DNA from 3 places in the Streptomyces sp. NPDC053076 genome. Region 2 is predicted to be linked to each of the others. Evidence: riboswitches for the same ligand, from Rfam matches in the RefSeq annotation. Region 2 holds a riboswitch; each other region holds the start of a gene.
The links. Region 2 has a riboswitch for cyclic di-AMP ahead of ACIGYR_RS26340 (M23 family metallopeptidase). Riboswitches for the same ligand answer to the same signal wherever they lie in the genome.

Region 1: another riboswitch for cyclic di-AMP. It lies ahead of ACIGYR_RS34190 (transglycosylase family protein); the one in region 2 lies ahead of ACIGYR_RS26340 (M23 family metallopeptidase).
Region 3: another riboswitch for cyclic di-AMP. It lies ahead of ACIGYR_RS35115 (M23 family metallopeptidase); the one in region 2 lies ahead of ACIGYR_RS26340 (M23 family metallopeptidase).

What each region holds. Positions count from the first base shown of each region.
Region 1 is NZ_JBITZL010000011.1:144,878-155,189, reverse strand. Features, by position in the region: gene ACIGYR_RS34205 (DUF501 domain-containing protein) at 1-324, opposite strand, end outside; gene ACIGYR_RS34200 (septum formation initiator family protein) at 374-850, opposite strand; gene eno (phosphopyruvate hydratase) at 958-2,244, opposite strand; gene ACIGYR_RS34190 (transglycosylase family protein) at 2,555-3,259, opposite strand; cyclic di-AMP (ydaO/yuaA leader) riboswitch at 3,262-3,436, opposite strand; gene ACIGYR_RS34185 (transglycosylase family protein) at 3,620-4,687, opposite strand; gene ACIGYR_RS34180 (cytochrome P450) at 4,856-6,127, opposite strand; gene ACIGYR_RS34175 (hypothetical protein) at 6,124-8,793, opposite strand; gene ACIGYR_RS34170 (nucleoside triphosphate pyrophosphohydrolase) at 9,102-10,130, opposite strand.
Region 2 is NZ_JBITZL010000007.1:15,982-26,293, forward strand. Features, by position in the region: gene ACIGYR_RS26315 (MFS transporter) at 1-1,092, shown strand, start outside; gene lhgO (L-2-hydroxyglutarate oxidase) at 1,262-2,479, shown strand; gene trmB (tRNA (guanosine(46)-N7)-methyltransferase TrmB) at 2,514-3,341, shown strand; gene ACIGYR_RS26330 (PrsW family intramembrane metalloprotease) at 3,383-4,699, shown strand; gene ACIGYR_RS26335 (aldo/keto reductase) at 4,878-5,822, opposite strand; gene ACIGYR_RS26340 (M23 family metallopeptidase) at 5,934-6,968, opposite strand; cyclic di-AMP (ydaO/yuaA leader) riboswitch at 6,976-7,145, opposite strand; tRNA gene ACIGYR_RS26345 (tRNA-Met) at 7,454-7,527, shown strand; gene ACIGYR_RS26350 (dihydrofolate reductase family protein) at 7,677-8,810, opposite strand; gene ACIGYR_RS26355 (MarR family winged helix-turn-helix transcriptional regulator) at 8,890-9,423, shown strand; gene ribA (GTP cyclohydrolase II) at 9,523-10,203, shown strand; gene ACIGYR_RS26365 (DHA2 family efflux MFS transporter permease subunit) at 10,227-10,312, opposite strand, start outside.
Region 3 is NZ_JBITZL010000012.1:126,258-136,569, reverse strand. Features, by position in the region: gene ACIGYR_RS35135 (DUF5998 family protein) at 1-189, opposite strand, end outside; gene ACIGYR_RS35130 (GNAT family N-acetyltransferase) at 621-3,437, opposite strand; gene ACIGYR_RS35125 (HPr family phosphocarrier protein) at 3,616-3,897, shown strand; gene ACIGYR_RS35120 (GntR family transcriptional regulator) at 4,077-4,763, opposite strand; gene ACIGYR_RS35115 (M23 family metallopeptidase) at 4,962-5,717, opposite strand; cyclic di-AMP (ydaO/yuaA leader) riboswitch at 5,730-5,890, opposite strand; gene ACIGYR_RS35110 (M16 family metallopeptidase) at 6,103-7,491, opposite strand; gene ACIGYR_RS35105 (M16 family metallopeptidase) at 7,488-8,885, opposite strand; gene ACIGYR_RS35100 (DNA topoisomerase (ATP-hydrolyzing) subunit A) at 9,202-10,312, shown strand, end outside.

The sequences.
Region 1 (10,312 bases), on a different contig from region 2:
GATGTAGTCCTCGTGCGCGGCACGGTAGGCGGCGGCCAGCTCGGGGTCGCGCCCCAGCCGCTCGGTCATCTCCTTCATCACGCCGTTCGCCTCCAGCGTGCCGATGACGGAGGACGCCTTCGGACACGTCAGGTAGTACAGCGTCGGGAAGGGCGTGCCGTCGGGCAGGCGCGGTGCCGTCTCCACGACGTCCGGCTGACCGCACGGGCAGCGGTGCGCGATGGCCCTCAGGCCCCTCGGCGGGCGGCCCAGCTGCTGCTTGAATGCCTCGACGTCCGCGTCGGTGGGCTCGGTGCGCGGAGTGGGCGGCGGAGGCGTTTCCATGACTGCTTTCAGAGTGGCTTTCTGTCGGTCTGCCGGCCCGGCGGGCCGGTCACTGGTCGGAGGCGTCGGACTTGTCGACGCCGTCCCAGACGTTCGCGTACCAGGGCCGGTGGGCGGCCCCGAGGTCGGCGCGGGACTGCTTGGCCACGCCCGGGTCGATGACCACGTACCCGGTCTCGCCGGGCTTGACGTAGTGCAGCCTGCGCCGGATCTGCTGCTCGGCGTAGGCGTCGTCCTGCCAGCGCGCCTTGAGGTCGCGCAGCTGCTCGACGCGCTTGCGCGCCTGCTCCTGCTGCCGTTGCTGTTCGGCGATCTCGGCGCGCTGGGAGACGTACTGCCGCATCGGGTAGGCGAGCGCGACGATCAGCGTGCACAGCACCAGGGCGAGCAGCGCCGCGCGGCCGGTGAGCCGGGATCGGCGGGCCTGCCGCTTGGTCTGAGAGCGGTAGACACGGGCCGCCGTCTGCTCGCCCAGCAGCCTGAGCCTGGTCGCGGTGGAGAACCGGTCCCGGTCCTTCACGGCCATCTTCCCCGCCTCCCGTTCACACGCGCGTACGTCCCCGCACACGGTACGGGACCGGGTACGGGGACGTACGTACGACTGGCTAAGCCTTACGCCAGGTTGGGTCAGCCTCAGCCCTTGAAGCGCGGGAAGGCGGAGCGGCCGGCGTAGACCGCGGCGTCGTCGAGGATCTCCTCGATGCGCAGCAGCTGGTTGTACTTGGCGACGCGCTCGGAGCGGGCCGGGGCGCCGGTCTTGATCTGGCCGCAGTTGGTGGCGACGGCCAGGTCGGCGATGGTGACGTCCTCGGTCTCGCCGGAGCGGTGGGACATCATGCACTTGAAGCCGCTGCGCTGGGCCAGCTCGACGGCGTCCAGGGTCTCGGTCAGCGAGCCGATCTGGTTGACCTTGACCAGCAGGGCGTTGGCGGCGCCCTCCTCGATGCCGCGGGCCAGGCGCTCGGGGTTGGTGACGAACAGGTCGTCGCCGACCAGCTGGACCTTGTCGCCGAGACGGTCGGTGATGACCTTCCAGCCGGCCCAGTCGTCCTCGAACAGCGGGTCCTCGATGGAGACGAGCGGGTAGGCCGCGACGAGCTCCTCGTAGTACTCCGTCATCTCGGCGGCGGAGCGCTCCTTGCCCTCGAAGAGGTACTTGCCGTCCTTGTAGAACTCGGAGGCGGCGACGTCGAGCGCGAGGGCGATCTGCTCGCCGGGGGCGTAACCGGCCTCCTTGACGGCCTCGAGGATGAGGTCGAGGGCCTCGCGGTTGGAGCCGAGGTTCGGGGCGAAGCCGCCCTCGTCGCCGAGGCCGGTGGACAGGCCCTTGCTCTTCAGGACCTTCTTCAGCGTGTGGTAGACCTCGGTGCCCCAGCGCAGCGCCTCGGAGAAGGACTCCGCGCCGATCGGGGCGATCATGAACTCCTGGATGTCCACGTTGGAGTCGGCGTGCGAGCCGCCGTTCAGGATGTTCATCATCGGCACCGGCAGCAGGTGCGCGTTCGGGCCGCCCAGGTAGCGGAAGAGGGGGAGGTCGCTGGCCTCGGAGGCGGCGTGGGCGACGGCGAGCGAGACGCCGAGGATGGCGTTGGCGCCCAGGGAGCCCTTGTTGTCGGTGGCGTCCAGGTCGAACATGGCCTGGTCGATCAGGCGCTGCTCGGTGGCGTCGTAGCCGACCAGCTCCGGGCCGATCTGCTCGATGACGGCGAGGACGGCCTTCTCGACGCCCTTGCCCTGGTAGCGGTTGGGGTCACCGTCGCGCAGCTCGATGGCCTCGAAGGCGCCCGTCGAGGCGCCGGACGGGACGGCGGCACGACCCGTGCTGCCGTCGTCGAGGCCGACCTCGACCTCGACCGTGGGGTTGCCTCGGGAGTCCAGGATTTCCCGGGCTACGACGACGTCGATGGACGGCACGAGCATCTCCTTCTTGGATGTGACGCTGGAAGTGCGGGGCTGGTGTGCCTTGCGACTAGAGCCTAACCGTCCCAGGGGCGTCGGCCACCGACCGACCGTCCCGTGGACAAGCCGACGGTACCTTTTGTTTCTGCCCGAAACAAAGAGGTGCGGCGGACTTCCGTGCGCTGCGCACAAAAAAGCCCGCCCCGGTGCGTACGGGGGAACACGCACCGGGGCGGGGGGCCCGTGGGGGACGGGGGGTGACCCGCACGGGGGCCTTCAGGGTGGCCCGCACGGATGTGCGGGTCCTGTGGGCCGGCTGGGAGCCAGGTGGCTACTTCAGGTGCAGCTGCTGGCCCGGGTAGATGAGGTCGGCGTCCTCGACGATGTCCTTGTTCAGCTCGAACAGCTTCTTCCAGCCGCCCTGGACGTGGTGCTTCTCGGCGATGGTGCCGAGGGTGTCACCGGTGACGACCTTGTACTCGCCGTCGCCCTTCTTGACCGTCTTGCCGGTCGGGGTGGTGACGGTCTTGCTCTTGCTCGTGGACGCGGCCGGGCGCTCGGCGGAGCGGGAGGCGGCCTGCTGGTCGGTGGAGCGGGTGGTGGTGGTGGTGCCGCTGCCCGAGTCCGTGGTGGAGGGGGCGCTCGGGGCGGGGCCGCTGTTCGGGGTGCTCGACAGGCCCGTGCCGCAGACCGGCCAGGCACCCTTGCCCTGCGCGGCGAGAACCTTCTCGGCGACGGCGATCTGCTGCGCCTTGCCGGCCTTGTCGGCGGTGGCGGCGTACTGGGTGCCGCCGTACGCGGCCCAGGTGGAGGCGGAGAACTGGAGGCCGCCGTAGTAACCGTTGCCGGTGTTGATGGACCAGTTGCCGCCGGACTCGCACTGGGCGACCGTGTCCCACTCGGAGGTGGTGGCGGCGGAGGCGTTGCCGGCCGCCATCAGCGGGGCGGCGACGGCGGCGCCGGTGACACCGGCCAGCGCGACGGCGCGGACGGCCTTGGACGGACGGCGGTGCTTGCCCTTGCCGGTAAACAGCATGGAGATCCCCTCACCGACGCCTACGAGGTGAGCTGTCGGGTTCGGGCCGGTTGAGTTGCCCGGCCGCACCTCCCGCTTGCGCGGAGTGCGGCTTCACCCCCAGCCGGTTCCAGCTTCAAGTGCTGGCCCCGGCGCCTACCTTGGGTCCCCCGCTCCTGCCTACGGCGCTTTACGCGTCGACTGTTCCCGGGCAACCACTGGCAGGATTCGGCGTGGTGGCTGCCGGGGCTCGTGGTGACGAGCGGCCTCGACCGTAGACACGCGATCCGCGGAATTTCAAAGACGATCAGGGCTTCTGAGACTCATCCCACACTTTCGCCAAACCGGACATTAGGGCGCTAAGTGGGGCGTCAACTCCCGCTACTTCTTGCCCGTTTCGCCCCCGACTTCCAGGGTCTGACCGGCAGTGATGCGGCTCGGGTCGGGCCCGATGGCCTCCTTGTTCCCGGCGTACAGCGCGCGCCACCCGCCGTCGACGTCAAGGGAGTCGGCGATGGAGACCAGGGAGTCGCCCTCGCGGACGGTGTAGGTGCCCGGCTCGGGCGAGGCGTGCCGACCGGAGCCGGCGACACCCGGACCGTTTGTCACCGTTTCGTCCGCACTCGCCCCGCGGTGCCGTCCACCACTGCTGAGGGCCCCGGTGTCGACCAGGCTCCAAGAACCGGCAGCCTGCTGCGCGTTGGGCTCGGTCGCGGCGTCCGGGGTGGCCGTGGGAGCACCGTCGGCCCCCTGCGGACTTCCGGAGTCCCGCGAGGAGGACTTGTCGGACTTGGGAGTGTTGGTCCCGGTGGAACCGGTGGCCGTACCGGCGTCCTTGCCCGGCTTCGGGGTCGCCGTGCCGGTCTCGCCCGAGGAGGACCCGGTGCCGGAGCCGGTCCCGGTGCCGGTGGCGGAGCCGGTCCCGGTGGAGGACGACGAATCAGGCAGACCGGACGAGTCGGCGGTGCCGGAGGTGTCAGACGTGTCGGAACGGTCGGCCGATCCGGACGAGTGGCCCGGACCGTCGCTGTCACCGGAGTCGCCGACGCCCGTGTCGACGTCCACGGAGCCCGAGTCGGAGGTCAGACCGGACAGCAGGGCGCAGGTGGCCCAGGGCGTGGTGCCCCGGTCGGCGAGGATCTTCTCGGCGACGGCTATCTGCTGCAGACGGCTGGCCTGGTCGGCGCTGGCCGCGTACTGGGAGCCGCCGTACTTGTCCCAGTCGTCCTGCGAGATCTGCAGCCCGCCGTAGTAGCCGTTGCCGGTGTCCGCGCTCCAGGAGCCGCCGCTCTCGCACTCGGCCACCTTGTCCCAGGTCGTGCCGTCGGCCGCGTTGGCGCTCGCCGCGCCGAGGAGCGGGATGGCGATGGCGGAGCCGGTCACCCCGGCCGCGACGAGGAGGGCCGGTGCCTGGCGGGGGCGACGGTGTCGACCGTTCCCGGAGAGCATGCAGATGCCTTTCGAGCGACAGCGGGACCAGCGCGGCGGATGGTGCCGCTCGCCGCGCTGATGGGTGAACGTATCGGCACACGATCACTTGTCACAAGTTCATGCCGCACAGATCACGTGAAGATCACAGAGTTGAACGTCTGTCATTTCTCCCTGGAGGTCCCGTCTTCAGACGGTGGGCGTGAACTCCACCGGCAAGGTGCGCAGTCCACGCATGATGAGTCCACCGCGCCAGCGCAGCTCGGCCGGTTCGGCGGCGAGCCGCAGGTCGGGCAGGCGGGTGAGCAAGGTGGCGAGCGCGGTCTGACCCTCCAGGCGGGCGAGCGGCGCGCCCAGGCAGTAGTGGATGCCATGGCCGTAGCCGAGGTGCTGGTTGTCACGGCGTGCGAGGTCCAGCACGTCCGGGTGGGCGAACCGCTCCGGGTCCCGGTCGGCGGCGGCGAGTACGACGAGCACCGGATCGCCCGGCGCGATGTCCTGCCCGCCGATGGTCAGCGGCTCGGTGGCGAACCGCCAGGTGGCCAGCTCCACCGGGCCGTCGTAGCGCAGCAGTTCCTCCACGCCGGTCGCCAGCAGGTCCGTCTCCCGGCGCGCCAGGGACTCCTCCAGCCGCCGACGCTGCTCGGGGTGGGTGAGCAGGGCGTAGGTGCCGTTGCCGATGAGGTTGACGGTGGTCTCGAAGCCGGCGAACAGGAGGATGAAGGCCATGGCGGCGGCCTCGTTCTCGGTGAGGTGCTCGCCGTGGTCGGAGGCACGGATGAGGCCGGAGATCAGGTCCTCGCCGGGCGTGGGCGCCGCCGGCAGCGCCTCGCGCTTCTTGTGGATCAGCTCGGCGAGATAGCCCCGCATCTTCTTCACCGACCGGGCGACCCCGCCCCGGGGCCCTCCGCCGTGCCGGATCATCATGCCGGCCCAGTCCCGGAAGTCGTCCTGGTCCTCGCGTGGGACGCCGAGCAGGTCGCAGATGGCGTAGATGGGCAGCGGGAAGGCGAACTCGTGGATGAGGTCGGCGGATCCGGTCGCCGCGAACCGGTCGATGAGCTGGTCGGCCAGCTCCTGCACCCGGGGGGCGAACTCGGCGACCCGGCGCGGTGTGAACGCCTTGCTGACCAGGCGGCGCAGCCGGGTGTGGTCCGGCGGGTCGATGTTCAGCAGATGCGTCATCAGCTCGGCCTTGCGCTCGCCGGGGATGCCGGTCTTGCCCTTGGCGTGCTCGGGCTCGTCGTGATGGGCCGGGTTCTTGCTCAGCCGCTGGTCGGCCAGGGCCTGCCGGGCATCGGCGTACCGGGTGACCAGCCACGCCTCGACGCCGCTCGGCAGCCGCGTCCGGTGCACGGGGGCGTGCTCGCGCAGCCAGGCGTAGGCGGGGTAGGGATCGGCGGCGAACTCCCACGTGAAGAGGGCGGGGGCCGGCTGGTCGGGGTGGTCCTGGTCGCTCACTCCTCGACGGTATCCGGACCGTCGGACAACTCGCCGAGGGCCTTGCGCGCCGCGTAGTGCCCGAGGTCGGCCGCCTTGCGGTACCAGCGCCGGGCCTCCTGCGGTTTGCCCTGCCCGTCGAACAGGGCGCCGAGCCGGTACGCGCCGTAGGAGTCACCGACTTCGTACGCGTGCCTGTACCGCGTCTCGGCTTCGTCCGGCCGGTCCAGCTTCTCCAGGACGATTCCGTGGTGGGCGATGTCCAGCGGATAGTCGGCCGTGTCCCGGAAGTAGTCCTCCGCGTCGCTCAGCGACGGCCCCTCGCGGTCCAGTTCCGCCAGCAGCTCGGCCGCGACCTGGTCACCGGAGTCCACCGCGCGCTGCAACCATGCCCGGGCGATCTCGGTCTCGCTCACCACCAGGTGGTGCATGCCCATGCTCCGGGCGACTTCCGGGTGCCGGGGGCCGGCCGCGTTCGTGTACCGGAGCCAGGTCTCCTCGGGGTCGTCCACGCAGAACCGCAGATCTCCCAGCAGACGCGCCGCCTTAGGAGTCCGCGCCGCGCGCAGCCAGCGCTCGGCCCGGTCCAGCAGCGCCTCGGCGAGCAGCGTCGCCGCGTCGCCGTCCCCCGCCTGCGCGGCCTCCTCCAGGAAGGGTTCCGCGTCCCTGCTCCGCCCGCGCTCCACGAGCAGCCGGCCCATACGTCCCGCCGCCTCCGGCACCCCGGCCTCGGCCGCCCGCCGGAACCAGCTCTCCGCCTCCTCCTGGTGCCCCTCGGCCTCCTCCAGCAGCCCCAGCCGGTACATCGCCCGCCTGTCCCCGGCCTGGACGCCCCGTTCGAACGCGGCGCCCGCCAGTGTGGCCACCAGCTCGAAGTCGTGCCCCTCCCCCGATCGCGCGACGTCCAGCGCCCGTTGCCACAGTGCGCCGTCCACCGGCGGCAACTTCTCGTCGTACCGGGCCGTGCCCACCAGCGGGCCCGCCGCCGACCAGGCCCGCGGCCCCTCGCGCCGCAGCAACGGCAGCACCCCGTACCGGTCCCGGGCGGCCCATTCCAGCGCCTCCTCGACGGTCTCCGGCTGCGTCCCGGCAAGCGGCCCGTAGCCGTCGGCCACCTCCACGAGCAGGTCCTGGGGCAGCGGCCCCCGCAGCCCGCACCGCGCCAGGTCGATCGCCGCCCGCACCAGCGCCTGTCCGCGCGGGTGCTTGCGCCGGGCGCGCTCGAAGTCCGCCCACAGCCGCGGTTCCACGGCGAGGTGCGCGGCGATCCCTTCCGCCCCGCTGAGCCCGGCCGCTTCCGTCAGCCGCCCGTCCCCCGACTCCGCGGCCCGCGCCCGCTCGGCGTCCGTCCATTCCCGGGGCAGCTCCACGATCTGCGCCAGGTCCAGCACTCCGCCGCGCGGGGTCTGCCGGTGCTCGTCGTAGGCGTCCTCCCGCAGGGTGGCGAGCACGACGACCTTCAGCCCGGCCAGCCGCGCCAGCAGCCGCGGTTCCAGGCCGCCGTCACCGAGGTGGCCGCCGAGGTCGTCGAGCCACAGCACGTGGAGCCCCGGCGCTCCCCGCAGCACCTCGGGCAGGCCCCGCAGGTCCGTACCGGCGTCCGGCGCGTACACCCGGGCGCCCGGGAGCGCGGCCGCCAGCACCGCGAGCGCCGTGCGCGACTTGCCCGCGTACGGCTCCCCGAGCACCACCACCAGTCCGCCGTACACCGCCACGGAGGCCAGAGCGGCGACCAGGGCGGCGTCGGCGTCCCTCGGGACATAGGGCGGCAGCGGCGGACGTCCCTTCATCCGACGGGCAGGCAGCACCCCGTGCGCGAGCGGCTCCAGCGCGGTGGCCGTCGGCCAGTCCCCGGGGACGGGGAGGACGATCGGCGGCCGGGCGCCGTAGGCGTGCTGGATCTGGACTCCGATGACCTGCCCATGGAATTCCGCCTGCCGGAAGTCGACATGGTCCCCCGTGAGCGGCGAGCGTCCCTCCGGGAGGCCCTCCGACACCGGGCGCGGGCTCGGCTCCGGCGCGGAGTCCGTCCCGGGACCCGGCATCAGGTGCGGGGCGGGGTCCGGCGTCCGGTACGGGGCGGGGTCCGGCGTCCGGTACGGGGCGGGGTCCGGCATCGGGTACGGGGCGGGGTCCGGCGTCCGGTACGGGGCGGGGTCCGGCACGGTATCTGGTCTCAGGCCCGGGGCGGGGCCTGTCCGGGGCTCCGACCTCAGGTCCGCGGCGGGATCCGGCGCGGGCTCCGGCCTCAGGTCCGGGGCGGGGTCCGGCGCGGGCTCCGGTCTCAGGTCCGGGGCGGGGTCCGGCAGGGGACGCGGTCTCGGGTCGCGGGCGTCCGGCGCTGGGGCCGGCCTCAGGCCCGGGACGGGGGCTGTCGCAGGGACCGAGGTCGCGTCCATGAAGGGTGCCAGTGTGTAGATCAGTTCCCGCAGTTGCTGGGCCGCGGCGTTCTTGTCCTCCGCGTGAGCGAGGGTCCTGCGCAGCCGGGACGCCCAGACCGCTTGCAGCGGCTCCCGAGAATCGGGATCGGCCTGCCCGGTGCTGAGCAGCTCCCAGGCGTAGGAGGAAGCCCGCTGCTCCGAGAACCATCGCGCGAAGCCTGTCCGGACCCGGACCCATTCCTCCGTGGCGAGCGCCGCCGCGAGCACTTCGGCCCCGACGCCCGCCAGATCCGTCCCCAGCCTCACGCACGCCCCCCGCACCTCGTGACCTCGCTGTGCCTCAACGGTACTGACACGGAAGGGAATCCGGCCCTCGGAAGGCGATCCGTCCGCCGTCCGCGTCCGTCCCGCCGGTCCGTCCCGCCGTCCGTCCCACCGATCCGCCGATCCGCCGGTCCCCGCCTGCCGCCTGCCCTCTGCCCTCTGCCCTCTGCCCTCTGCCCTCTGCCCTCTGCCCTCTGCGCACTACACCAGTGCGGCTCGCCGTGACCCCCCTCCCTCTCCTCCCCTCCCTCCCCTCCCTCGGCCTGCCTGCCCTTCCTTCTCCGCCCCGCCTACCCTTCGTCCTCCTCCGTGCCGTCCGCCGTCGGCGCACCCTCGCCCGTCTTGATCGCGTCCCGGTAGACCCGCGCCGCCGCCCGCAGCGCCGCCTCCGGGTCCACGCCGTCCGCCTCGGCGCGCACCGCCAGCGCGAGCAGTTCATATCCGATGCCGTTCCCCTCGGGCAGGGGGACGTTCAGGCCCGCCATACGGACGCGGGAGGCGAGCTTGGCGGCCAGGGCCAGGCCGGGCTGGCCGAGCGGGACACCGTCCGTGACCGAGGTGCGCTGCTTCTCCTCCGCCTTGGTGCGCAGCCAGTGCTCCTTGACGTCCTCCGGGGTCTCGGCCCGCTCGTCGCCGAAGACGTGCGGGTGCCGTCGGATGAGCTTGGCGACGATGCCGCCGGCGACGTCGTCGACGGAAAAGGGCGCGTCCGGGTGCTCCTCGGCGATCCGGGAGTGGAAGACGACCTGGAGGAGGACGTCACCCAGCTCTTCGCGCAGCTCCACGCGGTCGCCGGCCTCGATCGCCTCGACCAGCTCGTACGCCTCCTCGATGGCGTACTTCGCCAGTCCCTCATGGGTCTGCCGGGAGGACCACGGGCACTCGGCGCGGATGCGGTCCATGACCTGCACGAGGTCCAGCAGGCGAGCACCGGGCAGGTCGTAGGAGGCGGGGAGCAGCTCCAGCTCCGGCATGGCGACCCGGCCGGAGCCGGCCAGCCGGGCGAGGCCGTCGGTGAGTGCCGGCTCGCCCTCGCCCGTCGCCACGACGACCACCGTCCGCCCGCCGGCGCAGGCGTCGACCAGCTCCTGCGCGGTGGGGGACGCCTCCTGCACCGCTGTCCCGGCCTCGCGCAGATACGGCAGCTGCGGATGCGCGCCGTCCCCGCACAGCACGGCGTCGGCGCCGCGCAGGACCTGCCAGGCGGGCCAGGACAGCAGGCCGGGGGCGACGCGGTGGCTGGTGGTGAGCAGGACGATGCGGCCGGGGTCGGCTTCCGGGCCGCCCGGGGGACGGACTGCGGGACTGGTTTCGTTCACGATCCGAACGTAGCCCACGGCACGAGGGAGCGGATCGAGTTGTCCACAGGGCCGAGGTGATCGTGTGATCGTATGACCGACGGCCCGTTGTCGTACCGTTCCGCGCTGCTTGAAGTCCTCGTCCTGCTCGCAGCTGCCCGAAGTCCTCGTGCTGCTCGCAGCTGCCCAAAGTCCTCGTGCTG
Region 2 (10,312 bases):
TACCGCCTCGACTTCGCGGGCCGCCGGGCCGGCTCCGGCGGCATCTGGCAGTCCCTCGCCGGATCGTTCGCAGTGAGCGCATACGCAACGCCTGCCTCACGATGGCTGATAACCCCCGCCGACACCTCGGTCGCGCGGGAGGCGGGCTCCGCCGAGGGGTCCGGCGCACCGATCAAAGTCGGCCACAGCGATGTGCAGAAGCTGCGGGAGGCCGCCGAGGACGCCAGACGGTGGGACTCCAAGTACGGGGGCGGTGACTGGCGCTCGTCGATGGTCCCGGAGTGTCTGCGGGTGGAGGCGGCCCCGCTGCTGCTCGGCGCCTACTCCGACGAGGTCGGCCGCGCCCTGTTCGGGGCCTCGGCGGAACTCACCCGGCTCGCCGGCTGGATGGCCTTCGACACCGGACAGCAGGAGGCCGCGCAGCGGTACTACATCCAGGCGCTGCGGCTCGCCCGCGCGGCGGCGGACGTCCCGCTCGGCGGCTATGTGCTGGCCTCCATGTCGTTGCAGGCGACGTACCGGGGGTTCGGGGACGAGGGCGTCGATCTCGCCCAGGCCGCGCTGGAGCGGAACCGGGGGCTGGCGACCGCCCGCACCATGAGCTTCTTCCGGCTGGTCGAGGCACGGGCACACGCGCGTGCGGGAGACGCGCAGGCCGCGGGCGGGGCGCTGAAGGCGGCCGAGGGTTGGCTGGAGCGCTCACGCGAGGGGGACAACGACCCCTCCTGGCTCGGTTTCTACGGATACGACCGGTTCGCCGCCGACGCGGCCGAGTGCTACCGGGACCTGAAGGCACCACGGCAGGTGCGCCGGTTCACCGAGCAGGCGTTGTCGAAGCCGACGGAGGAGTTCGTGCGCTCGCACGGGCTGCGGTTGGTCGTCTCCGCCGTCGCCGAGCTGGAGTCCGGGAATCTGGATGCGGCGTGCGAGCAAGGGGTGCGGGCGGTGGAGGTCGCGGGGCGGATCTCGTCCGCGCGGACCACGGAGTACGTGAAGGATCTGCTGCACCGGCTGGAGCCGTACGGGGACGAGCCGCGGGTGGTGGAACTTCGGGAGAGGGCTCGGCCGCTGCTGATGGCCGCTCCGGCGTAGGCCCCGAGCGTCCACCGGGCCGCCGCGTTCTCCCGTCGGCGGGACGCCCGCCGTCGCTCGCGGCCCCCGGCGGAGCCGCATGGCGACACGGCCGCGCCCCGGACGGGCGCCGGCACTCCCCGGCGTTTGAAGCCACTGTCAGTGGCGCAGTGCACTATCGATGGCGGAGGTGGTGCAGGTGCGGGCCGGGGCGTACGACTGTGATGTGCTCGTGATCGGCGGCGGGATCGTCGGGCTGTCCACGGCGTATGCGATCACCCGGGCCGCGCCGGGCACGCGCGTGACCGTGCTGGAGAAGGAGCCCGGGCCGGCCCGGCACCAGACGGGGCGCAACAGCGGGGTCATCCACAGCGGGATCTACTACCGCCCGGACTCGCTCAAGGCGCGGTACGCGGTGCGGGGCGCCGCCGAGATGGTGAAGTTCTGCGCCGAGTACGGCATCGCGCACGCCGTCACCGGCAAGCTGATCGTCGCCACCGAGCGGGAGGAGCTGCCGCGACTGCACGCGCTGGTGCAGCGGGGCCGCGAGAACGGCATTCCGGTGCGGGAACTGGGGCCCGCGCAGATCACCGAGTACGAACCGGAGGTGCGGGGCCTCGCCGCCATACACGTCGGTACGACCGGGGTGTGCGACTTCGTGGGGGTCGCCCGGGAGCTGGCACGGGCGTCCGGCGCGGAGATCCGGTACGGCGCGCGGGTCGTACGGGTGGACCGGCGCCCGGACCGGGGCGTGGCCGTGCTCACCGCGGCCGGGGACGTGGTCCGCGGCCGGGTGCTGGTGAACTGCGCCGGGCTGTACTGCGACGAGGTGGCACGGCTGACCGGCGACGAACCCGGGGTGCGGATCGTGCCGTTCCGGGGGGAGTACTACGAGCTGGCGCGGCCCGAGCTGGTGCGCGGTCTGGTGTATCCGGTGCCGGACCCGGCGTTCCCGTTCCTCGGGGTGCATCTGACACGCGGGATCGACGGGGGCGTGCACATCGGCCCCAACGCGGTGCCGGCGCTGGCCCGCGAGGGGTACGGCTGGGGGGTCGTACGGCCCCGGGAGCTGGCCGGGACGGTGGCGTGGCCGGGATCGTGGGCCATCGCCCGGCGGCACTGGCGGTACGGGGCGGGGGAGCTGCACCGCTCGGTGTCGAAGGGCGCGTTCCTGGAGGCGGTGCGAAGACTGCTGCCCGGGGTGGAGGCCGCGGATCTGGTGCGGGCCCCGGCCGGGGTGCGGGCGCAGGCGGTGCTGCGCGACGGGACGCTGGTGGACGACTTCCTGATCCGGGAGGGAGCGCGGGCCGTGCACGTGCTCAACGCGCCCTCGCCCGCGGCCACCGCCTCGCTGCCGATCGGGCGGGAGATCGGGCGCCGGGCGCTGGAGATGCTGGGGTCGCTGTAGGGACCTGGCCGGACCTCCTAAAATTGGGCTTACTGTGTCTGACTCCCTGAACACCCCCGACGCCCCGTCCGCGGCGACCCACGCCCCCGGTGACTCCTTCCGGCACACCCGGGCCAAGGGGGAGCCGCGCTTCCCGGACGGGCCCAGGGCCGATCCCGCCGGGTCGCACTTCGAGCGGCGGATCCGCAGCTTCCAGCCTCGGCGCAGCCGGGTGACGGCCGGGCAGGCGGACGCGTTGCAGCGGCTGTGGCCCAAGTGGGGGCTGGACATCGACGGGCAGCAGGTGATCGACCTCGGCGAGCTGTTCGGCAACGACCGGCCCGTGGTCCTGGAGATCGGGTTCGGGATGGGCGAGGCCACCGCGACGATGGCCGCGGGCGACCCGGACACCAACATCCTGGCCGTCGATGTGCACACCCCCGGCCAGGGCAACCTGCTCAACCTGGCCGACCGGAACGGCCTGTCCAACGTCAGGGTGGGCAACGGCGACGCGATCATCCTGCTCCGGGAGATGCTCCGCCCGGACTCGCTGGACGGACTGCGCGTCTACTTCCCCGACCCGTGGCCCAAGAAGCGGCACCACAAGCGACGGCTGATCCAGCCCGAGTTCCTGAGCCTCGCCGCGACCCGGCTGAAGCCCGGCGCGATCCTGCACTGCGCGACCGACTGGGAGCCGTACGCCGAGCAGATGCTGGACGTGCTCACCGCGCACCCCGGTTTCGAGAACACCCAGGCGGGCGGCGGTTACGCGCCACGTCCGGAGTTCCGGCCGCTGACCCGTTTCGAGGGACAGGGACTGGACAAGGGTCATGTGGTGAACGACCTGCTGTTCCGGCGCGCGCCGCACAGCCAAAACCGATAGACCGATCAGCCCCTCGCGCCGTCACCGTTAGGGTCGATGCCGTGGCCACCAGTCCTCCGTTTCCGACGTACACCCCGAGCCCCGGCGACGGTGCGCTCCGCCACCCGCACTGGTGGCAGCGCAGGTGGGTGCGGTACGGCGCGCTGACCTCACTGCTGGCGCTGTCCGGTCTGGTCATCCTCGCGCTGGTGCGGCGGCAGACCGGCACGGAGGGTTTCCTGGTCGGGCTCGGGCTGGCCGTGCTGCCGGTGCCCTGGCTGATAGCCGCGTTCCGGTGGCTGGACCGGGTGGAGCCGGGACCCTGGCGGAACCTGGTCTTCTCCTTCGCCTGGGGGGCCTGCGCGGCGGCGCTGATAGCGATCGTGGCCAACAGCTTCGCGACCAAGTGGATCGCCACCTCCACCGCGGATCCGGCCAGTGCGGACACGCTCGGCGCCACGGTGATAGCGCCGATCGTGGAGGAGTCCGCCAAGGCCGCCGCCGTGCTGCTGGTGTTCCTCTTCCGCAGGCGTCACTTCACCGGGATCGTGGACGGGGTGGTGATAGCGGGGGTCACCGCCACCGGCTTCGCGTTCACCGAGAACATCCTCTACCTCGGTACGGCCTTCGGAACCGACCAGCTCACCGGCGACCGCGGCATCGCCTCCGTCACCGCCGCCACCTTCTTCGTGCGCATCGTGATGTCCCCGTTCGCGCACCCCCTGTTCACCGTCCTCACCGGCATCGGCTTCGGTGTCGCCGCGCTGTCCGCCGAGCGGCAGCACATCCGGCGCTTCCTGCTGCCGGTCGGCGGACTGCTGCTCGCGATGGGCATGCACGCCTTGTGGAACGGCTCCGCCACCTTCGGCGAGTACGGCTTCTTCGCCGTCTACGCCGCCTTCATGGTGCCCGCGTTCGCGCTGCTGACATGGCTCGCTGTCTGGACCCGGCAGCGCGAGCTGCGGATCGTGCGGGCGGAACTGCCCGCGTACGTGCTGGCCGGGTGGCTGGGGCCGGCCGAGCCGTTCGCGCTCGGGTCGATGCGGGCGCGACGGATGGCCCGGGACTACGCCCGGCACCACCACGGCCGCACGGCGGCACGGGAGGTGGCGCGGTACGAGGGATACGCCACCTCGCTGGCGTTCCTGCGGCAGCGGGGGCGCAAGGGGAAGGCGGGGACCGACTTCGTCGTACGGGAGCGGGAGCTGCTGGACGAGCTGTGGAAACGGAGGGACGCGGCCCGTCCGGCCCTGGAGTACGCGGCGAGGACGGCCACCCCGGCCCGGCCGGTGTACGCGGGGCCGGGACCCACGGCGCACTGGCCGGCGTACGGCTACCCGGCGGCGCCGTACGCCCCGTACAACCCGTACCGCTCGTAGCCGTCCCGGGCGGACGGCAGGACAGCCCGGTACCCCCGGAACCGCCCGTCGTCGGGCACCGCCGGTCCCCAGTGGGCGCCGGGCCAGCCCGGCACCCCGGAACCGCCCGTCGTGGTCGGGCACCGTCGCGACGGAGAGGTCGCCGCGGGCCCCGGTCCCGGGAGGCGCGGGCCGGTGTCTAGGCCGATGCCTCCGTCAGCCTGGCCACCTCGGGCTCGGTCAGCCTCAGGTCCGCCACGCCCAGCAGCGCCGGAAGCTGTTCCACCGTCCTCGCCGAGGCGATCGGCGCGGTGACCGTCGGCTGGGCGGCCAGCCAGGCCAGGGCGACCGTGGCGACCGGGGCGTCGTGGGCCGCGGCGATCTCGTCCAGGGCCGTCAGGACCTTCTGGCCGCGCTCGGACTCCGCGTGCTTGCGGGCCCCGTCGGCGCGGGCGCTGTCGACGGTCGTGCCGGGCCGGTACTTGCCGGTGAGGAAGCCCGAGGCGAGCGCGAAGTACGGGACGGCGGACAGGCCCGCGCGGGCGGCGAGGTCCTGGAGCGGGCCCTCGTAGGTGTCGCGGGAGACCAGGTTGTAGTGCGGCTGGAGGGCGACATAGCGGGCGAGGCCCTCGCGGTCGGAGAAGTCGAGGGACGCCTGAAGGCGCTCGGCGGTGATGTTGGAGGCGCCGATGTGCCGGACCTTGCCGGCCTTCACCAGCTCGTCCAGCGCGCCGACGATCTCCTCGACCGGCACCTCGGGCTGGTCGAAATGGGTGTAGTAGAGGTCGATGTAATCGGTGCCCAGGCGGCGCAGGGAGGCGTCGGCGGCGGCCTTGAGGTTGGCGGCGGACAGCCCCTGGAACTGCGGATGCTGGCTGACCTTGGTCGCGATGACGACATCGGATCGGTTGCCGCGCGCCGTGACCCACTTGCCGATGATCGTCTCGGATTCGCCGCCCTGGTTGCCCTCGATCCAGGCGGAGTAGGAGTCGGCGGTGTCGATGAAGTTGCCGCCGGCCGCCGTGTAGGCGTCGAGGACGGCGAAGGAGGTCTGCTCGTCGGCGGTCCAGCCGAAGACGTTGCCACCGAGCGAGAGCGGGAAGACCTCGAGGTCGGAAGAGCCGAGTTTACGAAGTGACGTCATACGTCATGCCAACACCGGCGGGGGACGATCGCATCCCGCCCCGCCGGCGCCGAGTTCCCGCGAAGGCGTCCCGCCACGACGCCCGCGAGGCTTCCCGCTGAGGGCGGCCCGTCAGGGGTTGACGCCCTTGTCCCGCAGCCACGCCATCGGGTCGATCCCGGTGGCCTGACCGCCGGGGTGGACCTCCAGGTGCAGGTGCGGTCCGGTGACGTTGCCGGTGGCGCCGACGCGGCCGATGACCTGACCGGTGGAGACCTTCTGGCCGACGGAGACGTTGATCGAGGACTGGTGGCAGAACCACAGCTCGGTGCCGTCGTCCAGGGTGAGGATCGTGCGGTAGCCGTAGGAGCCGGCGTAGCCCGCCTCGGTGATCGTGCCGCTGTGGACGGCCTTGATCAGGGAGCCGGTGGGGGCGGCGAAGTCCAGACCGGTGTGGTAGCCGGAGGACCACATCGAGCCGGCCTGGCCGAACGTCGAGGTGATCGTGTAGGAGGAGGTCGGCAGCGTGTACTGCTTGGCCAGCTCGGCCAGCCGCTTCTCCTCGGCCGCCTTCTTGGCGTCCGCCTCCGCCTTCTCCTTGGCCTCGGCGGCCTTGGCGGCGGCCTCCTTCTCGGCCTTGGCGGCGGCCTCGGCGCTCCGCTTCTCGGCGGCGGCGAGCGCGACGGCGGTGGCCTTGGTCTCGGCCTGGCCCTGCTGCTGCTCGGCCTGGGCCATGATCCGGCTGCGCAGCACCTCGCCCGCGTCCGTGGAGTCCTCGCCCTCGGCGGAGGACACGCCGACGCTGCTCAGCGTCGCGGTGGCCTGCGCCGGCTGGGGGTCCGCGGAGCCGTCGTCGAAGAGGGAGCCGACGGAGGGCAGGTCCGGCATGGAGATGGAGACCGGCGGCTTGCCGGTGTTGGCGCTGGCCATGCCGCCCGCGCCGACCGCGGCGATGACGCCGACGCCGAGGACGGTGGAGCTGCGCGCGAAGCCGCCGCGCTGCTTGGCGACGCGGTGCCGGCCGCGGACCGGGGTGACGGAGTCCTCAGTGGGGTTCCACTCCTCCCAGGGCCCCTCCTCGGCGCGGTAGGCGCCGTACCCGAAGGTCTCGGTCTCGCGCTGTGCCGGTATGGACGGGGCTTCGGGGACAGACCGGTTGGACGCCACGCGGGCGTGCTCCTTTCCTTCCTCCGCCTACCGGGTTAGCTGACGGGTTCGGAGCAGGAAGGTCTCCTACGCGCGTATACCGATCGTGGACTCCCATGAGTTCACGGCGATATCCGCGTGATTCACCCCAAAGTGGTGGTTCCCCGGTTCCCTCGCGGGATTCGGCGCGTGCGCACGGAGCCGTCTCTTGTGACGGCTGGGACGACCGCGCTGCGTTATCGAACGTTAATAGACCTGCCAGTCACTTTCCAAGCTGTTCGACTTGATCATTAACGTTCTCGGCGACGGAGTTATCGCCCAGTAACCCGTCAAACCGGGCGAGTTGACCTAAGGGCCAGAAGCGTTCAGTAGTCACTGGCAGTTTTGATGGTGACTCAGTCGTCACCGCACGGCGGTCGCCCGGTCACCTTGGGTGACGGTCGGCAGGCGGGACGGGAAGCGTGTGCAAAGCACCCCAGGGATGACGTATGCTGGTGACACAACGACGCGGGGTGGAGCAGCTCGGTAGCTCGCTGGGCTCATAACCCAGAGGTCGCAGGTTCAAATCCTGTCCCCGCTACTGAACACTCAGGGCCCGGAATCCATCGGATTCCGGGCCCTGAGTGTTTTCGGCGCGCGACAGCGCCCCCGAAGGGGCACGGCGACCGTGCGCGACCGACCACGACGACCCGGCGGTCACGCACGGAAACCGTCGCCGACCGGTGGCACTCAGCCCGGCAGGTGCGCGTTCGGCGCCTTGGCGAGACCCTCCAGCTCCGGGAGTACGACGACCCGGGCGCCCGCGGCGGTCAGGAGACCCGTGCCGTCGGCGCCGGTGACGAACGTGTCGGGTTCGCGCCAGGCGGTGACCACCCGCCGCACCCCGGCCCGCAGGATCAGCTCGGCGCAGGGAGCCGGCCGGGAGGCGCGGCGGGCGCAGGGCTCCAGGCTGCTGTAGACCGTGGCGCCGGGCAGCCGCGGGTCGGCGGCGTCGGTCTTCGCGAGCGCCGCCTCCTCCGCGTGGGCCACCGGGTCGGTGCCCTCACGCGAGTGGGCACGGGCCAGCTCCGTGCCGTCGGCGGCGACCACCACCGCGCCGACGCTGAACGCCGTCTCCGAGGGCGGACACAGGGCCGCGAGTTCACAGGCGGCACGCAGCCAGTGGCGGTCGGCCGCGGTGGGGACCGGGCCGGTGCCGGGGGCGGTGGGTGCGTAGCGCATGAGGACGACGTCCTCGATCCGGCGGGTGTCGAGCAGGCGCAGGCGCCCGCCCTGGTAGCCGCCGGTCCCGAACAGCCGCGGGGCCGCCGGGTCCCCGACGAACAGCGGGGCGAGGACCAGCTGGAGTTCGTCGGCCAGGCCCTGCTGGAGGAGCTGGGTGTGGACCGTGCCGCCGCCCTCGACCATCAGGCGCCCGACTCCGCGCACGTCGTGCAGATGCTCCAGCAGTGCCCGCCAGTCCAGGGCGCGGCCGAGCGGGACGACGTCCGCGGTGCGGCCGAGGAGACGGGCGGCCCGTTCCGCGCCCTCGTCGGTGGTGTAGACGAGCTTCTCGCCGCCGGTGTGCCAGAAGTTGGCGTCCGGGTCGAGGTCGCCGGAGCCGGTGACGGTGACCTTCAGCGGGTACTCCGGCCGGCCCGTCGCGCCGCGGGCCGCGCGCCGCCGGGCGGAGTTGACCAGCAGGCGGGGGTTGTCGGCGCGGATCGTGCCGGCGCCGACGAGGATGGCGTCGACGGAGGCCCGTACCTCGTCGACCCGGTCGAAGTCGGCCGGGCTGGACAGCAGGAGCCGTTCGGGGCCGGTGTCGTCCAGGTAGCCGTCGAGGGAGACGGCGGCGGACAGCAGCACGTACGGCAGGGGCATCGACGCCCTCTCTTCCGGAGGCGGACGGTGGACAGACGGACCGCTTGGTTCAAGTTTGAAACAAACCTACACTGGCGGCATGACGACCCGCTGGCTCAGCCCCGAGGAGCAGCGCGCCTGGCGCGCCTACATCGCCGCCTCCCGCCTCCTGGAGGACGCGATCGACCGGCAGCTCCAGCAGGAGGGCGGCATGCCGCACCTGTTCTACTCGGTGCTGGCCAACCTCTCCGACGCACCCGGCCGGCGACTGCGCATGACCGATCTCGCCGAGACGCTGAAGATCACCCGCAGCCGGCTGACGTACGCGGTGACCCGGCTGGAACGGGACGGCCTGGTGCGCCGGGAGAACTGCGACCAGGACAAGCGCGGCTCGGTCGCGGTGCTGACCGACGAGGGGACGGCCGTACTGGAGCGTACGGCACCCGGGCACGTCGAGACGGTCCGCGCCCTGCTGTTCGACCGGATCACCCCGGAACAGGTGGGGCAGCTGGCGGAGATCTGCACGGGGATCGCGCGCGGCCTCCAGGGCGACGACGACGCCCGCTCCGGCGCCGACGGTGTCCCCTGGCTGCGCCGTTCGCCCTGCCCGTCGACGCCGCCCGCGGGCTCCTGAGCCACACCCCGGAGCGATTGCTTCAACTTTTAAGTATGGGGTAGGGTCCACGCGAAAACACTGCTTCAAATATGAAGCAGCTTCCTGGGAGGGACCCGCATGCCCGACATCCCCGCCGCCACCCCGCGCGCTCGCGTCCGGGTACCGCTGCGCTTCGCCGACGGCTACCGGGCCGACGCGGAACTCGTCACCTTCCACGGCCTCTCCGACGGCCAGGAGCACGTCGCGGTCGTCCTCGGCGACCCCGGCCCGGTCCCGCTGGTGCGCCTGCACTCCGAGTGCCTGACCGGTGACGTCTTCGGCTCGGCCCGCTGCGACTGCGGCCCGCAGCTGCGCGAGGCGGTCGAACGCATCGCCGACCGCGGCGGCGTCCTGCTCTACCTCCGGCAGGAAGGCCGGGGCATCGGCCTCTACAACAAGCTCGACGCGTACGCCCTCCAGGACGAGGGCCTCGACACCTACGCCGCGAACGCCGCCCTCGGCCTCCCCGAGGACGCCCGCGACTACACGGCCGCCGCGCAGATGCTCGGCGCCCTCGGCATCACGGAGCTGGACCTGCTGTCCAACAACCCCGACAAGGCGGGGCAGTTGGGCGCGCTGGGAATCGCCGTACGGGACCGGGTGCCGACCGGCGTCTTCACCACGGCCCACAACGTGCGCTACCTGCGCGCCAAGGTGCTCCAGACCCAGCACACGCTGCCGCTGGCCGAACTGCCGGAGCTGGCCGAACTGCCAGAACTGCCGAAGCTGACGGAACTGACGGAACTGACGGCGGGCTGACACGGCAGGAGGGCCGGGAGGGCTCAGCCCTGGCGCCGTGCCGGGAGCCGGAGCGCCGAGAGGACGCCGAGGGCGAGCAGCGCCGCCGCCACGGCGTAGGTGAGCCGGA
Region 3 (10,312 bases), on a different contig from region 2:
CACGGTGACGTGCCGGCGCACCTCGTTCTGGTCGAACGTCGTCTCCTGGTGGACCAGGTACGACCGGACGGGCTCGCCGCCCACAGCGGCCTCCACCGCCTCGGCCACGAGGGCCGGGTAGTAGCCGCTGCGCTCGATCGCCGCGCGCAGCCCCTGGGTCGTCGTACTGGTCTTGGCCATGGCGTCCATCCTAATCCGTGGGCAAGGGCGGTCCGGGCCAGTCGCGGGCACTGGGGGCGGCCCCGGCCCCCGGGCGCGCCCGCCGAGGGACGAGTCCCGGCAGGATCTCCAGCCGCTCGGCCGCGACCAGGCGGAAGACCGGTTCCCGGCCGCCGGCGTCGGCTTCGAACGCGGCCACGAGGGGTGTGGCCCGTCCGGTTCCCACGCGAGACGTGCCCTCTGCTCGGCCGTCGGGGCGCGGAAGACGGGGTCCTGGAAGCCGGGCGGACAGGACACGAGGGCGGGTTCGGCGAAGACCATCTCCAGGCCGTGGTGGTGGGTGAGGTCGTACCCGGCGGCCGGCCGCAGTCGTCCGGCGTTCCAGGCGATCACCTCCCCGTCCCACCGGCTGCCCCCGGGCAGCCGGGTGTCCGGCGATCTCCACGCGCTCCCCCTCCCGCTCAGTAGGCCGGCATCGTGCGCGGGCCGAGGTCGTCTCGGGCGGGCGGGGGCGCGATCCGCACGGTGGCGCCGAGGACGCTCACGCCGTGCGGGGCGACGACGACCGGCTCCAGGGTGACCGCGACCACCTCGGGGTGGTCGTCGACCAGCCGGGACACCCGCAGCAGCAGCTCCTCCAGCGCGGGTGTGTCGACGGGCGTGGAGCCGCGCCAGCCGAAGAGCAGCGGTGCGGTGCGGATCGACCGCACGAGCGAGGCCGCCTCCCGGTCGGTGACGGGGACCAGCCGGTGGGCCGTGTCCTCGAGCAGCTGGGAGGCGGCCCCGGCGAGGCCGAAGGACAGCACGGCCCCGGCCGCCGGATCGATCACCGCGCGGACGACGGTGTCGACGCCCCTGGGAGCCATCGCCTGCACCACCGGCCGTAGCTCCTCCGGCCGCCCGAACAGCTCGGTCAGCTCGGTGTACGCCCGCAGCAACTGCTCCTCGTCCGCGAGGTCCAGCCGTACGCCGCCCAGGTCGGCGCGGTGCCTGAGGTGCGGGGCGGTGGCTTTGAGGGCCACCGGGTAGCCGAGCGCGCGGGCGGCCTCGGCGGCGGCGCCCGGGGTGGGCGCGGGCAACGCCCGGCGCACGGGGATGCCGTACTTCCCGAGCAGCTCACAGGTTTCGGCGGCGGAGACGGTGAGTCCCTCTCCGCGCTCCAGCAGCCCGTGGATCAGCCGGGCGGTGCCCTTCTCGTCGATGTCGTCGTACTCCGGCACCTTCCCCGGTTCGGCGGCCTCCCGGCGCCACTGCGCGTACCGCACGACTTCGGAGAGGGCGCGGACGGCCCGCTCGGCGGCGGGATAGGCGGGGATGAGATGGGTGCCTTCCGGAGGGGAGTCGTCCGGTGCCCGTACCGCGGGGGGCGGGCTTTGCGCGGGGTGGCCCTTGTCGGCGGCCCACGGTGCCGTGCTGGCCGCGGCCGACAACGCCTGCGCGAGCCCCCCGAGTTCCACATGGACCACGAGTACCGGCTTCCCCGGCACCGAGGCCGCGGCCGACCGCAGCGCCTCCGCCAGCTCCGCGTCCCCGGGCGACCCCTCCCCGATCGCGGGGATCGCCGTGACGACGACGGCGTCGTTCGTCCCGTCGGCCAGCGCGGCGGCGAGCGCCCGGTGGAAGTCCGCCGCCGTCGCCCCGGTCGTCAGGTCCACCGGCCGCGCCGGCCGCAGTCCCTCGGCGACGCACCGGTCGTACGTCAGCACGCCCAGCGACTCGGAGTTGCCGAGGATGGCGACGCGCGGTCCGCCGGGCAGTGGCTGGCGGGCCAGCAGCAGCCCGGCGTCGACCAGTTCGGTGATCGTGTCGACCCGGATCACGCCGGCCTGACGGAGCAGCGCGGAGACGGTCGCGTACGGCAGCCGGGTGGCCCGTACCGCGTGCCCCTGCGGCGCCGTTCCGGTCCCTTGCACGACCACCAGCGGCTTCGCCGCCGCCGTTCGGCGGGCGAGACGGGTGAACTTGCGGGGGTTGCCGATGGACTCCAGGTACATGAGGACGACATCGGTCTCGGGGTCGTCGTACCAGTACTGCAGGACGTCGTTGCCCGAGACGTCGGCGCGGTTGCCGGCGGAGACGAAGGTGGACACGCCGGTGACACCGGTCACCCCTCCGCCGCGCCGGTGCAGCCGGGACAGCAGGGCGATGCCGATGGCTCCGGACTGGGCGAACAGCCCGATGCGGCCGGGGCGGGGCATCTCGGGGGCGAGGGAGGCGTTCAGCCGGACGTCGGAGGCGGTGTTGATGATCCCGAAGGCGTTGGGGCCGATGGTCCGCATGCCGTGGGCGCGCGCGGCCCGTACGAGGGCGCGCTGCCGTTCGCGGCCCTCGGGTCCGCTTTCGGCGTATCCGGCGGAGAGCACGACCAGCCCCTGCACGCCGTGTTCGCCGCACTGGGCGACCACGGAGGGCACGTGTTCGGCCGGTACGGCGACGACGGCGAGGTCGACGTGCCCGTCGATGTCCCGCACCGAGCGGTACGCGGGTACCCCGTCGACCTCCTTGAGGTCCTCCGGGAAGGCGCTGTTCACGGCGTGCAGCCGGCCCGGGTAGCCCGCCTCGCGGATGTTGCCGAGGATGCTGCGGCCCACCCCGCCGGGGGCGCGGCCGACACCGACGACCGCGACGGAGCCGGGCGCGAGCAGCCGCCGTACCGAGTGGGCCTCGGCGCGCTGCTCCCGGGCGCGCTGCACGGCGACGGACCGGTCGGTGGGTTCGAGGTCGAACTCCAGGCGGACGACGCCGTCCTCGAAACTGCGCTGCTGGGTGTAACCGGCGTCCGTGAACACCTTGATCATCTTGGTGTTGGCGGGCAGCACCTCGGCGGCGAAGCGGCGGATGCCGCGCTCGCGGGCGACGGCGGCGATGTGCTCCAGCAGGGCGGAGGCGACTCCACGGCCCTGGTGGGCGTCCTGCACCAGGAAGGCGACCTCGGCCTCGTCGGCGGGCGCGGAGGCGGGCATGCCGTCGGTGCCGATGCGGTCGTAGCGTACGGTGGCGATGAACTCGCCGCCGATGGTGGCGGCGAGCCCCACCCGGTCCACGAAGTCGTGGTGCGTGAAGCGGTGGACGTCCTTTGCGGAGAGCCGTGGGTACGGCGCGAAGAAGCGGTAGTACTTCGACTCGTCGGAGACCTGCTCGTAGAAACTGACCAGGCGGTCGGCGTCATCAACGGTGATGGGCCTGATGCGTGCGGTGCCACCGTCGCGCAGCACCACGTCCGCCTCCCAGTGGGCGGGGTACTGGTGCCGGTCCTGCCGGTCCGCCGAGGTCTGCATGGGCCCCAGAGTACGGCTCGCGCAGGCAGGCGGGGCGAGGCAGTCTGTGGAGGACGGGGAGCCGGACCGAGGCCGCGGTCCGACGCCACACCGGAGCGGGAAGAATGCCCTGTCCGGGCACGCTTCACGGTGTGGGAAACTGGTCTAGACAACCCTGAACACCGAAGGGCAGCAACACATGGCTGAGCGCCGCGTCAACGTCGGCTGGGCCGAGGGCCTCCACGCCCGCCCCGCCTCCATCTTCGTCCGAGCCGCCACGGCCGCAGGCGTCCCGGTGACGATCGCCAAGGCCGGGGGCAACCCCGTCAACGCGGCCTCCATGCTGGCCGTCCTGGGCCTGGGCGCCCAGGGCGGCGAGGAGATCGTCCTCGCCTCCGACACCGAGGGCGCGGACGCCGCCCTCGACCGTCTGGCCAAGCTGGTCTCCGAGGGCCTGGAAGAGCTGCCCGAGACCGTCTGAGCAGGACCGGGAAGCCGCGCCGTTCCGTACCGGGCGGCGCGGCTTCCGCGTTTTCGAGGGGGGCACCCGAATTCACCGCGGGCATCCAGAAGACCGCGACCCGGAATTCAGGGCGCGGAAAAAGGACAGCGAAAAACACGCCCTCACCGATTAACTCATCTTTGTATACGGCGCCCGTGTTAAAGCCGCGGGCCCGACATGTTTACGGCGTGTTGCGAGGTCCTCACACGCTCCACGGCACCGGAAAGGCGCAGCCGGTGCGCACCCGCCGCGCGCTCCGCGTGCAGCGCCGTGAGCGCCCGCGCGCGTTCGCCGTCCCCGCGCGCCACGGCATCCACGATCGCGCCGTGCTCCGCCCAGGAATCCGCCGGGCTCAGCGGCGGCTCCACCGCGTACATCCAGGCGATCTTGTGGCGCAACTGAGTCAGCATCGCGGTCAACGACGGGCTGCCGGACGCCTGGACGAGCGTCTCGTGGAACCAGCCGTCCAGCGAGCGCAGATCGTCGCTGTTGCCCCTCCTGGCCCGCTCCTGCCCCAGCCGGACCAGGCCGCGCAGCACCTTCAGATGGGCCTCGGTGCGCCGCTGGGCGGCCCGCGCGGCGCCCAGCGGCTCCAGGAGCGTCCGCATCTCCAGCACGTCGGCGGCCTCCTGCTCCGTCGGCTCGGCCACGCACGCGCCCGCGTGCCGGCGCGTCACCACGAAGCCCTCGGCCTCCAGCGTGCGCAGCGCCTCCCGCACGGGGACGCGCGAGACGCCGTAGCGGCGGGCCAGGACTTCCTCGGTGAGGCGGCTGCCGCGCTTGTACACGCCGGCGACGATGTCGTCCCGGACCGCGGTGCACACCGTGTGCGCCGGAATACGCATGACCGACCTCCGCCTTAAATCCCCGTGAAACGCCACGATGGACGCCTGTTCCGCGACTCTATTCCAATGAGCCGGAATTTCCGATGGCAGGCCCTAATCCATGGATATATTTTGGACAGGGAGTACGGCGGACACCGCGAAAAACGGCGATAGCCCCGGCTCGGTGAGCCGGGGCTATCGATGACCGTGCGGTACGCGTCAGACGTTCACGCCGTGCTGGCGGAGGTAGGCGACGGGGTCGACGTCGGAGCCGTACTCGGTACCGGTGCGCGCCTCGAAGTGGAGGTGCGGGCCGGTGACGTTGCCGGTGGCGCCGGACAGGCCGATCTGCTGGCCCGGGACGACCTTCTGGCCCACCGTGACCCCGATGGAGGACAGATGGCCGTACTGGGTGTACATGCCGTCGGCCATCCGGATCACGATCTGGTTGCCGTACGCGCCGCCCCAGCCCGTGGAGACGACCGTGCCGGAGCCCACCGCGTGGACGGTCGTGCCGCTGGCCGCGTGGAAGTCGATGCCGGTGTGCGAGCCGGAGGACCACAGGGAGCTGCTGGCCTGGTAGCCCGTGGAGACGTAGGAGTGCGCGATGGGGGCGACGAAGGCGTTCAGCCGCTTGCGCTCCGCCTCTCGGGCGGCGCGGGCCTTGGCCGCGCGTATCTCCTCGGCCCGCTTGGCGGCCGCCTTCGCCGCGGCCTTCTCGGCCGCCTTCTGGTCGGCGGCCTGCTGCTGCGCGGCGGCCTGCGCGTCGATCTGCTCGGCGACGTCATCGGTCGCGGCGAGGACGGGAATGAGGCCGGTCTGCTCGCCGGGGTTCTCGGCGGCGAGCGCCGGGGAGGCGGCGAGGGTGCCGATCACACCGGTGGTGGTGAGGGCCGCGATACCGGCCGCCTGAGCGGTGGTCCGCTTGACCCGGCCGGGCTTGCGGTGCTTCCCGGTGGCGCACATGAACGCCATGAAGTGGCTGGTCCTTTCCTTCCCTCTCGCCTACCGGGTTAGCTGACGGGTTCGGAGCAGGAAGGTCTCCTACGGGCCCCCTCGCTGCCGCGCGGGCGCCCGATTCACCCCAGGGACGGTGGGTCCCCGGCTCCCCTGGCTCGCGCCGTACGGGGACTCGGCGATGACTGTCCGGTGCCGCGGGCGCGGCGCACTGCCTGACGAACAGCCTGGACGAAGCTACGGGGGCGTGCTTTCAATCCTCAAACGGATACCGGTTTTTGTAGCGCATCCCACAGGTCAGACAGGCAACCTCCGCCCTAAAACGGGCATCTGGGAGAAAGAGTGGAACAGCAGGGGCCCTGACGACCCGTAGGTCGGCAGGGCCCCTTCCGCGCGCGGGCCGTTACTCGGCCGCCACCACGGTCACTTCGCCGATGCCGAGGGCCTCGACCGGCGCCTTGATCTGGGCGGCGTCGCCGACGAGGACGGTCACCAGACGGTCCACCGGGAAGGCGTTCACGACGGCCGCGGTGGCCTCCACCGTGCCCGTGGCGGCCAGCTGCCGGTACAGCGTCGCCTGGAAGTCGTCGGGCAGGTGCTGCTCGACCTGGTCGGCCAGCGTGCTCGCGACGGCCGCCGCGGTCTCGTACTTCAGCGGCGCCACACCCACGAGGTTCTGCACGGCGACATCCCGCTCGGCGTCGGTCAGGCCGTCCGCCGCGAGGGTGCGCAGCACCTTCCACAGGTCGTCCAGCGCCGGGCCCGTGTTCGGCGTGTCGACGGAGCCGCTGATGGCGAGCATCGCCGCGCCCGTCCCGTCCGGCGCGGACCGCAGGACCTGCCCGAAGGACCGCACGCCGTAGGTGTAGCCCTTCTCCTCGCGCAGGACGCGGTCCAGGCGGGAGGTGAGGGTGCCGCCGAGGCAGTAGGTGCCGAGCACCTGGGCGGGCCACACGCGGTCGTGCCGGTCGGGGCCGACGCGGCCGATGAGCAGCTGCGTCTGGACGGCACCGGGCCGGTCCACGATGACCACGCGCCCGGTGTCGTCGGCGGTCACCGGCGGCACCGGCCGGGGCTCGCCCGGCGTGCCGGTCCAGGCGCCCAGGGTCTCGCCGAGCAGCTCGTCCAGGTCGATGCCGGTCAGGTCACCGACGACCACCGCGGTGGCGGTGGCGGGCCGCACATGGCGGTCGTAGAAGGCGCGCACGGCCGCCGCGTCGATCTTCTCGACCGTCTCCTCGCTGCCCTGGCGCGGGCGGGACATGCGCGAGGCCGCCGGGAACAGTTCCCTGGACAGCTCCTTGGCGGCCCGGCGGGAGGGGTTGGCCAGCTCGTGCGGAATCTCGTCCAGCCGGTTGCGCACCAGCCGCTCGACCTCGCTCTCGGCGAAGGCGGGCGCGCGCAGGGCGTCGGCGAGCAGGCCGAGGCCCTTGGACAGACGGGAGGCCGGGACCTCCAGGCTGAGCCGGACTCCGGGGTGGTCGGCGTGCGCGTCCAGGGTTGCGCCGGCGCGCTCCAGTTCGGCGGCGAACTCCTCGGCGGAGTGCTTGTCGGTGCCCTCGGAGAAGGCCCGCGCCATGATCGTGGCGACGCCGTCCAGACCGGCCGGCTCGGCGTCCAGGGGCGCGTCCGTCAGGACCTCCACCGCGACGACCTGCTGGCCGGGGCGGTGGCAGCGCAGCACGGTCAGGCCGTTGTCGAGGGTGGCGCGCTCGGGGGCCGGGAACGCCCAGGGCTTGGCGTCGCCGGGCTGCGGCTGGGGGTGGAACTCCATGGTGGCGAGCTCGGTCACTTGGCCGTCTCCTCGTCGTTCTCGTTGCCGGCCTCTACGGTCGCTTCCCGCTCCGGGTCCTCGGGGACCTTGGCGTCCGGGACGGACTCCGGGGACTTCGGCTCGTAGACGAGGACCGCGCGGTTGTCGGGCCGCAGGCGGGCCTTGGCGACCTCCTGGACCTCCTGCGGGGTCACCTCCAGGACGCGCTTGACGGCGGTCAGGGCGAGCTGCGGGTCGCCGAACAGGACGGCGTAGCGGCACAGTTCGTCGGCGCGGCCGGCCACCGTGCCCAGCCGGTCCAGCCACTCGCGCTCCAGCTGGGCCTGGGCGCGCTCCATCTCCTCGGGCGTGGGGCCCTCCTCGGCGAACCGGGCCAGCTCCTCGTCGATGGCGGTCTCGATGACCGGCACCTCGACGTCACCGGAGGTCTTCACGTCCAGCCAGCCCATGGAGGGCGCGCCGGCCAGCCGGAGCAGGCCGAAGCCGGCGGCGACGGCCGTACGGTCGCGGCGCACCAGCCGGTTGTACAGGCGGGAGGACTCGCCGCCGCCCAGGACGGTCAGGGCGAGGTCGGCCGCGTCGCACGCACGCGTGCCGTCCTCCGGAAGCCGGTAGGCGGCCATCAGGGCGCGCGCCGGGACCTCCTCGACGACGACCTCGCGCTTCTGCTCACCGATGACCTCCGGCAGGGAGCCGTCGCGCGGGGCGGGCTTGCCGTCGTGGGACGCGATCGAACCGAAGTACTTCTCGATCCAGGCGAGGGTCTGCGCGGGGTCGATGTCACCGACCACGGAGAGCACCGCGTTGTTCGGCGCGTAGTAGGTGCGGAAGAACTCGCGGGCGTCCTCCAGGGTGGCCGCGTCCAGGTCCGCCATCGAGCCGATCGGCGTGTGGTGGTACGGGTGGCCCTCCGGGTAGGACAGGGCGGTCAGCTTCTCGAAGGCGGTGCCGTACGGCACGTTGTCGTAGCGCTGGCGGCGCTCGTTCTTGACGACGTCCCGCTGGTTCTCCATGGACTCGTCGTCCAGCGCGGCCAGCAGGGAGCCCATGCGGTCGGCCTCCAGCCAGAGGGCGAGCTCCAGCTGGTGGGCGGGCATGGTCTCGAAGTAGTTGGTGCGCTCGAAGCTGGTGGTGCCGTTCAGCGAGCCGCCGGCGCCCTGCACCAGCTCGAAGTGGCCGTTGCCCTTGACCTGCGCGGAGCCCTGGAACATCAAGTGCTCGAAAAGGTGAGCCAGGCCGGTACGCCCCTTGACCTCGTGGCGGGAGCCGACGTCGTACCAGAGGCAGACCGCCGCCACCGGGGTCAGGTGGTCCTCGGAGAGCACCACGCGCAGACCGTTGGCCAGGCGGTGCTCGGTCGCTGTCAGGCCCCCGGAGCCTGCCTCGGCTGTGGTCGTGTGACCCATGGGCATGTACGTCCCTTCGCGAGCGGAGGCGGTTGTGGAAACCGCGGTTGTCCTGCCGTTCCTGCCACTGTATTCAAAGCGTGCGGGGCCTCGGCGAAGTTCCCGCAGGACGTACGCCCAGAGCGGATCGCGTAGCCTGCGTCCGGCCCTCCGCGGACGCCCCCGGGCGCGGGGCGGGCCCGTGGAGACCGGGTCGTGGCCCGGGTTGTCAGTGCCGCGGTCCACAATGGTCCGCGACAGATCCGTCATTCGCTTCAGCAAGAGCGAGCCGGGGGGTGCGCGCCCCCTCGGCGCGCGACCAGATCAGGAGGAGCCGGCAGCGATGGCCCGCCGCAGCACGAAGACCCCGCCGCCCGACGATTCGTTCGAGGAGAGGATCCTCGACATCGACGTCGTGGACGAGATGCGTGGCTCCTACCTCGAGTACGCGTACTCGGTCATCTACTCGCGCGCCCTGCCGGACGCCCGTGACGGCCTCAAGCCCGTGCACCGCCGGATCGTGTACCAGATGAGCGAGATGGGCCTGCGCCCCGAACGCTCGTACGTGAAGTGCGCGCGTGTGGTCGGCGAGGTGATGGGCAAGCTGCACCCGCACGGCGACGCGTCGATCTACGACGCCCTGGTTCGCATGGCGCAGCCGTTCTCCATGCGCGTGCCGCTGGTCGACGGGCACGGCAACTTCGGCTCGCTCGGCAACGACGACCCGCCGGCCGCCATGCGGTACACCGAGTGCCGGATGGCCGAGGCGGCGAGCCTGATGACCGAGTCGATCGACGAGGACACGGTCGACTTCGCGCCGAACTACGACGGCCAGGAGCAGGAGCCGGTCGCGCTGCCCGCCGCCTTCCCGAACCTGCTGGTCAACGGCTCCTCCGGCATCGCGGTCGGTATGGCGACGAACATGCCGCCGCACAACCTGCGCGAGGTCATCGCCGCGGCCCGCCACCTGATCCGGAACCCGAACGCCGACCTGGACGCGCTGATGAAGCACGTCCCGGGCCCGGACCTGCCCACCGGCGGCCGGGTCGTCGGCCTGGACGGCATCCGGGACGCGTACGCGACCGGCCGCGGCACCTTCAAGATGCGCGCGACGGTCACGGTCGAGACCGTCACCGCCCGCCGCAAGGGCCTGGTGGTCACGGAACTGCCGTTCGCGGTCGGCCCCGAGAAGGTCATCGCGAAGATCAAGGACCTGGTCAACGCCAAGAAGATCCAGGGCATCGCCGACGTCAAGGACCTCACCGACCGCGAGCACGGCCTGCGCCTGGTCATCGAGATCAAGAACGGCTTCGTGCCGGAGGCGGTCCTGGAGCAGCTGTACAAGCTGACCCCGATGGAGGAGTCCTTCGGCATCAACAACGTCGCCCTGGTCGACGGCCAGCCGCTCACCCTGGGCCTGAAGGAGCTGCTGGAGGTCTACCTGGACCACCGCT